2 regions of the Isoptericola sp. MSGPD8_1_ISO-PGPR-S23-394 genome follow, and region 1 is predicted to be linked to the other one. Evidence: predicted binding sites of a transcription regulator. Region 1 holds the regulator's gene; the other holds the start of a gene.
What was found. Region 1 encodes HrcA, which represses chaperone genes, less so after heat shock. Its sites were predicted from a motif close to TTNGCACTCGNNNNNNNCGAGTGCNAA; they were not measured.

Region 1 (3,402 bases):
GCGGGCGCGGTCGAGCTCGCCGACGGTGGTGCGCAACGGGTGACGACGGTCGACGTCGTCGCTGCGATAGGTGGCCACGAGGTACAGGGGGGTGGTGGCGGCTGCGCGGGCGAGCCGGGACACGACCGCGCGGGTGACGTCGTCGGACCAGTGCATGTCCTCGAGGACGACGAGGACGGGACGCTCGCCGGCCAGCGTGGTGAGGAGCTCGGTGAGCACGTCCGGTGCCCGCCCGCCGTCGATGTCGCGGCGGACGTCGACGAGGCCCGGCATGATCACGCCGAGGGCGTCGGCCGCGGGACCGGCCGCGGCGAGCGCGTCGGCACGGCCCAGGGCGGCGACGACGTCGCGCAGCACGCCCTCGACGCCCGCGTACGGCACGGGGCCGGACCCGGAGCCGGCGCACTGGCCGCGGGTCACGAGCACGTCCGGCGGTGCGGTGGCGAGCAGCTCGGTCAAGAGTCGTGTCTTGCCGATCCCGGCCTCGCCGGCCAGCAGCACGGTGCCGCCGGAGCCCTGACGTGCCGCTGCCAGGGCGCCGCGGAGGGTGGCGAGCTGGTCGGTACGGCCGACGAGCGGGGACGGATCGAGGGGCACACGGACATCGTGCCAGGAGGCCGGCTGGTCGTGCTTCTCCGCCGCCGCGCTCGTGCTCACGCCGGACGACGCCGCAGCAGGGCAGGGCGGTGGCGCCGCGCCGTCGGGCGGCCTCTGTCCGGCCGGCCGGACCCCGGCTCCGGCTCCGTGGCCGGGGCGGGCTCGGGCTGCCGGGTGGCGCGGCGCTCGCGGACTTGCCGTGCCTGCTCGACGCGTCGGACCAGCTCCGCCTCGCGCAGCCGGTGCTCGGTGAGGTGTTCGAGGTGCATGGTGGCCTCCCTGGACGGCTCCGACGGGCCCGGGCGGCCCGTCGCGATCCACTCTCGTCCGCTGAGGCAGGCGCGCGGATCGGGCAGGTGCCCGGTTCTCGGGCAGGTCGGGCCGCCGGGGCGTGCCTGAGGTACCTCAGCCACGCGGACGGGCTGCGGTGCTGTCGGCGGGGACGCGTAGGATGGCACTCAGCGATCGAGAGTGCTAAGTCATCGGGAGTGGTCAGTCACCGGGGCGCCGCGGGTGCTCGACGGAGGGAGGCGCAGGAGTGAGCGAGGAACGTCGGCTCGAGGTGCTGCGCGCCATCGTGGAGGACTACGTCACCACGCGCGAGCCCGTGGGCTCGCGCGTGCTGACGGAGCGTCACCGGTTGGGCGTCTCGCCCGCCACCATCCGCAACGACATGGCCGCGCTGGAGGAGGAGGGCTACATCGCCCAGCCGCACACGTCGGCCGGGCGGGTGCCCACCGACGCCGGCTACCGGCTCTTCGTCGACCGGCTCGCCGAGGTGCGTCCGCTGACCGTTCCCCAGAAGCGGGCCATCGAGACGTTCCTGTCCGAGGCGGTGGACCTGGACGACGTCCTCGTCCGTGCCGGGCGACTGATCGCCCAGCTCACCGGACAGGTCGCCGTGGTGCAGTACCCGTCGTTGCGGCGGTCGGGGCTGCGCCACCTGGAGCTCGTGCCGGTGGCCGACGACCGCCTGCTGGTGGTCGTCATCACCGACACCGGCCGGGTCGAGCAGCGGTTCTGCGAGGTGCCCGTGACCAGCGACGGCAGGACGGCGCTCGACGAGGCCACGCTCGCCGAGCTGCGTGCTCGCCTCAACGCCGCCGCGGCCGGCAAACGGCTCGCGGAGCTGCCGGTGGCCCTGACCGCGGTGGTGGAGGCCGTCGGCCCGGCCGTGGCCGGCGTCGCCGGCGTCGTGGCCGACCTGGTCGTGGACACCCTCGGCCAGGAGAGCGAGGAGCGGATCGTCCTGGCGGGCACCGCCAACCTCGCGCGCTCCGAGTCCACGTTCGAGCAGGGGCTGAGCCCCGTCCTCGAGGCGCTCGAGGAACAGGTGATCCTGCTCGGGCTGCTCACCGAGATGTCGACCGACGGCGTCGGGGTGCGCATCGGTCACGAGAACCGCCTCGACGGGCTCACGGAGGCCTCGGTCGTCGTCTCGGACTACGGTTCGGGCGGCGACCCCGTGGCGACCCTGGGCTCGATCGGTCCCACCCGCATGGACTACCCCGGCACGATCGCCTCCGTGCACGCCGTGGCCCGCTACCTCTCCCGCGTGCTGCCGAGCTGAGCCGCGCGGGTCCCCTGACCAGACTGCGTACGTCACCGAAGAGAGAGCTGTGACCGACTACTACGAGATCCTGGGCGTCGAGCGCGATGCCTCGCCCGAGCAGATCAAGAAGGCCTACCGCAAGCTCGCCCGCGAGCTGCACCCGGACGTCGCGGGCGCCGACGGCGAGGAGAAGTTCAAGGACGTCGCCCGCGCCTACGAGGTGCTGTCCAACCGCGAGAAGCGCGAGCAGTACGACCTCGGTGTCGACCCGACCGCCCCGGGCGGGGGAGCGGGCGGCGGCTTCGGCCAGGGCTTCGGCTTCCAGGACATCTTCGAGACGTTCTTCGGCGGCGGCCAGGCCTCCGGCCCGGTGCCCCGCGCCCGGCGTGGGCAGGACGCGCTGGTGCGCATGGACATCGACCTCGTCGAGGCGACGTTCGGTGTCAAGCGCGAGCTGCAGGTCGACACCGCCGTGGTGTGCGGCACCTGCAGCGGCAACGGCTGCCGGCCCGGCACCGACGTGCGCACCTGCGACGTCTGCCACGGCCGCGGCAACGTGCAGCGCGTCGCGCGGTCGTTCCTGGGCCAGGTCATGACGACGGCGCCGTGCGCCGCCTGCCAGGGCTTCGGCACCGTCATCCCCGAGCCCTGCGCGGAGTGCTCCGGCGAGGGCCGCGTGCGCTCGCGGCGCAGCCTCACGGTCAACGTCCCGGCGGGCGTCGACACCGGCACCCGCATCAAGCTGACCTCGCAGGGCGAGGTCGGCCCCGGGGGCGGCCCTGCCGGCGACCTGTACGTCGAGATCCGCGAGAAGGCGCACGACGTGTTCGTGCGTCGCGGCGACGACCTGCACTGCACGCTGCCGGTCCCCATGACGGCGGCGGCGCTCGGCACCGTCCTCGAGCTCGACACCCTCGACGGGCTCGAGGAGATCGACCTGCGCCCGGGGACCCAGCCCGGCCAGATCATCACGCTCAAGGGACTCGGCGTCGGCCACCTGCACGGCAACGGTCGCGGCGACCTCAACATCCACGTCGAGGTGCAGGTGCCCACGGCCCTGGACGACGAGCAGTCCGCGCTGCTGCAGCAGCTCGCGGGCCTGCGCGGCGAGGAGCGCCCCGAGCCGCGCCTCGTCGCGGCGCACCCGGGGGTCTTCTCGCGGCTCAAGGACAAGCTGAGCGGCCGCTGACGTGAGCGCGAGGAGCCCCCGCGGAGGTACGCCGAGGGACGAGGTGTGGCGGAGCGAGGCACCG
Region 2 (3,402 bases), 820 kb from region 1:
GGGACCGCGAGATCCTCGCCTTCGAGAAGCAGTGGTGGAAGTACGCCGGCTCCAAGGAGCAGGCCGTGCGCGAGCTCTTCGACATGTCGGCCACGCGGTACTACCAGGTGCTCAACGCCCTGATCGACACCCCCGCCGCGCTCGAGCACGACCCCATGCTCGTCAAGCGGCTGCGCCGGATGCGGGCGACCCGGCAGCGCGCCCGCACGGCCCGGCGCCTCGACGGCACGAACGGCTGACCTGCGGCGGCGCGATGCTGACCGGGACGCTGAACAAGGGCTGTAGGTCTCGCGACGGGGAACCGCTACCCTGTCCGGCGTGACCAAGAGCCAGTACCCGTACCCGCCCGACGAGTTCGACGTCCGCGGTCCGGAGGGCGCGCCGGTGGGTGTCCACCGCGAGCCCCGGAGCGGGTGGAGCTCGATGTGGCCGTTCCTGCTCGTGGCCGTGGTCTTCGCCGGCCTCGGCGTCGGCATCGTCGCCTACCTGTCCGACGGCGGGGACACGCCCGAGGCGAACCCGCCCGCGGCCTCCGAGCAGTCGCCTGCGCCGGAGGACTCCGAGGGCGGTGAGGACGCCGAGGGGGCCGAGGGCGAGGAGCCGGCCGACGGTGAGGAGCCGACGGACGGCGAGAGCGCCGAGGACGGTGCCGGGGACGACGGGTCCGAGGACGACGAGTCGGAGGAGCCGAGCGACGAGGAGACCGACGAGGGAGCCGACATCGAGGCCCTCGTCGCCGCCGGCGACACCGGCGCCCTCGTGCGGGTGCTGAACGACGACAGCGGCGAGAGCGGCGAGGCGGGGCGTGGTGCCGACGCGCTCGCGGAGCACGGCTTCACCAATACCGAGGCGAACAACTACGACGGCGACTCGGGCCAGTCGACCAACGTCGTCTGGTACGCCGAGGGGCGTGCGGAGACGGCGGCGGCGGTCGCCGCGATCATGGGCATCCCGGCCGAGGAGACGTCGCAGCAGCCGCTGGCCAGCGGTGACGTCGTCGTCGTCGTCAAGGAGGCCCTCGACATCGCGGAGTAGCCGGCGTCGCTCGCCGAGGAGGGGGACGTCCCTGCGAGGATGCTTCCCTTCGAGTGACCTTCACCACTAGTCTCCTGTCCACTGCGGGGCACCGGCCCCGTGTGCCAGAACGATGAGGAGAAGTAGATGGCTCAGGGCACCGTCAAGTGGTTCAACGCCGAGAAGGGGTACGGCTTCGTCACGCCGGCCGACGGCGGACAGGACCTGTTCGTCCACTTCAGCTCGATCCAGGCAGACGGGTACCGCACCCTTGACGAGGGTCAGCAGGTGGAGTTCGAGGTCGGCCAGGGTCAGAAGGGTCCGCAGGCGGAGCAGGTCCGCCCGCTCTGACCGCGGAGGTCTCGACGGGCAGCGTCGGCGAGGGCCGGCGTCCGACGGCGCAGCGATGCGTCGGGGGCGCCGGCCTTCGCCGTGTCCGGGGTGCCGACGCCGGGCGTCGACGGGCCCGGGCGGGGGAGCGCTGTGCGCTGGCGGCGGAACGTCTTGCACTCTCGGGTGGAGAGTGCCAATAATGGGTTAGCACTCTCGACTGTCGAGTGACAGCCGGGGTGAACAACCTTGGTCGAAAGGTGAGGCACGCCCACGCCCGTGATGTGAACGGTGCGGGGGCGCGTCGTCCGTCGCGGGCACCGGTCGACCGTCCACCAGCCACAGCGGAGGATCAGTCCCCATGGCCAAGATCATCGCGTTCGACGAGGAAGCTCGTCGGAGCATGGAGCGCGGGCTCAACCAGCTCGCCGACACCGTCAAGGTCACGCTCGGCCCCAAGGGCCGCAACGTCGTCCTGGACAAGAAGTGGGGCGCCCCCACGATCACCAACGACGGTGTCTCCATCGCCAAGGAGATCGAGCTCGAGGACGCGTTCGAGAAGATCGGCGCCGAGCTCGTCAAGGAGGTCGCCAAGAAGACCGACGACGTCGCGGGTGACGGCACCACCACCGCGACCGTGCTCGCCCAGGCGCTCGTGCGCGAGGGCCTGCGCGTCGTCGCGGCCGGCGCGAACCCGATCGCCGTCAAGCGCGGCATCGAGAAGGCCGTCGAGGCGGTCACCGAGCAGCTGCTCAACGCCTCGGTCGAGGTCGAGACCAAGGAGCAGATCGCCGCCACGGCCGCGATCTCCGCCGGCGACCTCGCCATCGGCGAGCTCATCGCCGAGGCCCTCGACAAGGTGGGCAAGGAAGGCGTCATCACCGTCGAGGAGTCGAACACCTTCGGCCTCGAGCTCGAGCTCACCGAGGGCATGCGCTTCGACAAGGGCTTCCTCGCCCGCTACTTCGAGACGGACCCGGAGCGCCAGGAGGCCGTCCTCGAGGACCCGTACGTCCTGATCGTCGAGTCGAAGATCTCGAACGTCAAGGACATGCTGCCGCTGCTCGACCAGGTCATGAAGTCCGGTCGCTCGCTGCTGATCATCGCCGAGGACGTCGAGGGCGAGGCCCTGGCGACCCTGGTGCTGAACAAGATCCGTGGCACCTTCAAGTCCGTCGCCGTCAAGGCCCCGGGCTTCGGCGACCGCCGCAAGGCCATGCTGCAGGACATCGCCGTGCTCACCGGCGGTCAGGTCATCACCGAGACCGTCGGCCTCAAGCTGGAGAACGCCACGCTCGAGGAGCTCGGTCAGGCCCGCAAGGTCGTCGTCACCAAGGACGAGACCACCATCGTTGAGGGCACCGGCGACGCCGACCTCATCGCCGGTCGCGTGCAGCAGATCCGTTCCGAGATCGAGAAGTCGGACTCGGACTACGACCGCGAGAAGCTCCAGGAGCGCCTCGCCAAGCTGGCCGGCGGCGTCGCCGTCATCAAGGCCGGTGCGGCCACCGAGGTGGAGCTCAAGGAGCGCAAGCACCGCATCGAGGACGCGGTGCGCAACGCGAAGGCCGCCGTCGAGGAGGGCATCGTCGCCGGTGGTGGCGTCGCGCTCCTGCAGGCCGGTGCCGCCGCGTTCGCCAAGCTGGAGCTCGAGGACGACGAGGCGATCGGTGCGCAGATCGTCAACGCGGCGATCTCGGCCCCGCTGAAGCAGATCGCCATCAACGCCGGCCTCGAGGGCGGCGTCGTGGCGGAGAAGGTCCGCGGTCTCACCCCGGGTCACGGCCTCAACGCCGCGACCGGTGTGTACGAGGACCTGCTCGCCGCGGGCGTCAACGACCCGGTCAAGGTCACGCGCTCCGCGCTGCAGAACGCCGCGTCGATCGCCGCGCTGTTCCTCACCACCGAGGCCGTCGTGGCCGACAAGCCGGAGCCCGCCGGTGCCTCGGCCGGCGACGGTGGCGGCATGGGTGACATGGGCGGCATGGGCTTCTGATCCACGCCCGCTCGGCGCGGTAGACCGCGCCACGCACGACGACGGCCGGTCGTCCTGGGAGC

Region 2: a site for HrcA is predicted at 1,552-1,578, ahead of groL (chaperonin GroEL). Genes of this name have one in related genera too.

The regions. Positions count from the first base shown of each region.
Region 1 is NZ_CM176517.1:1,494,089-1,497,490, forward strand. Features, by position in the region: gene AC3RJ8_RS06600 (helix-turn-helix transcriptional regulator) at 1-657, opposite strand, end outside; gene AC3RJ8_RS06605 (hypothetical protein) at 654-866, opposite strand; gene hrcA (heat-inducible transcriptional repressor HrcA) at 1,136-2,167, shown strand; gene dnaJ (molecular chaperone DnaJ) at 2,217-3,338, shown strand.
Region 2 is NZ_CM176517.1:676,176-679,577, forward strand. Features, by position in the region: gene AC3RJ8_RS03095 (DUF3263 domain-containing protein) at 1-239, shown strand, start outside; gene AC3RJ8_RS03100 (LytR C-terminal domain-containing protein) at 319-1,035, shown strand; gene cspE (transcription antiterminator/RNA stability regulator CspE) at 1,162-1,365, shown strand; gene groL (chaperonin GroEL) at 1,706-3,340, shown strand.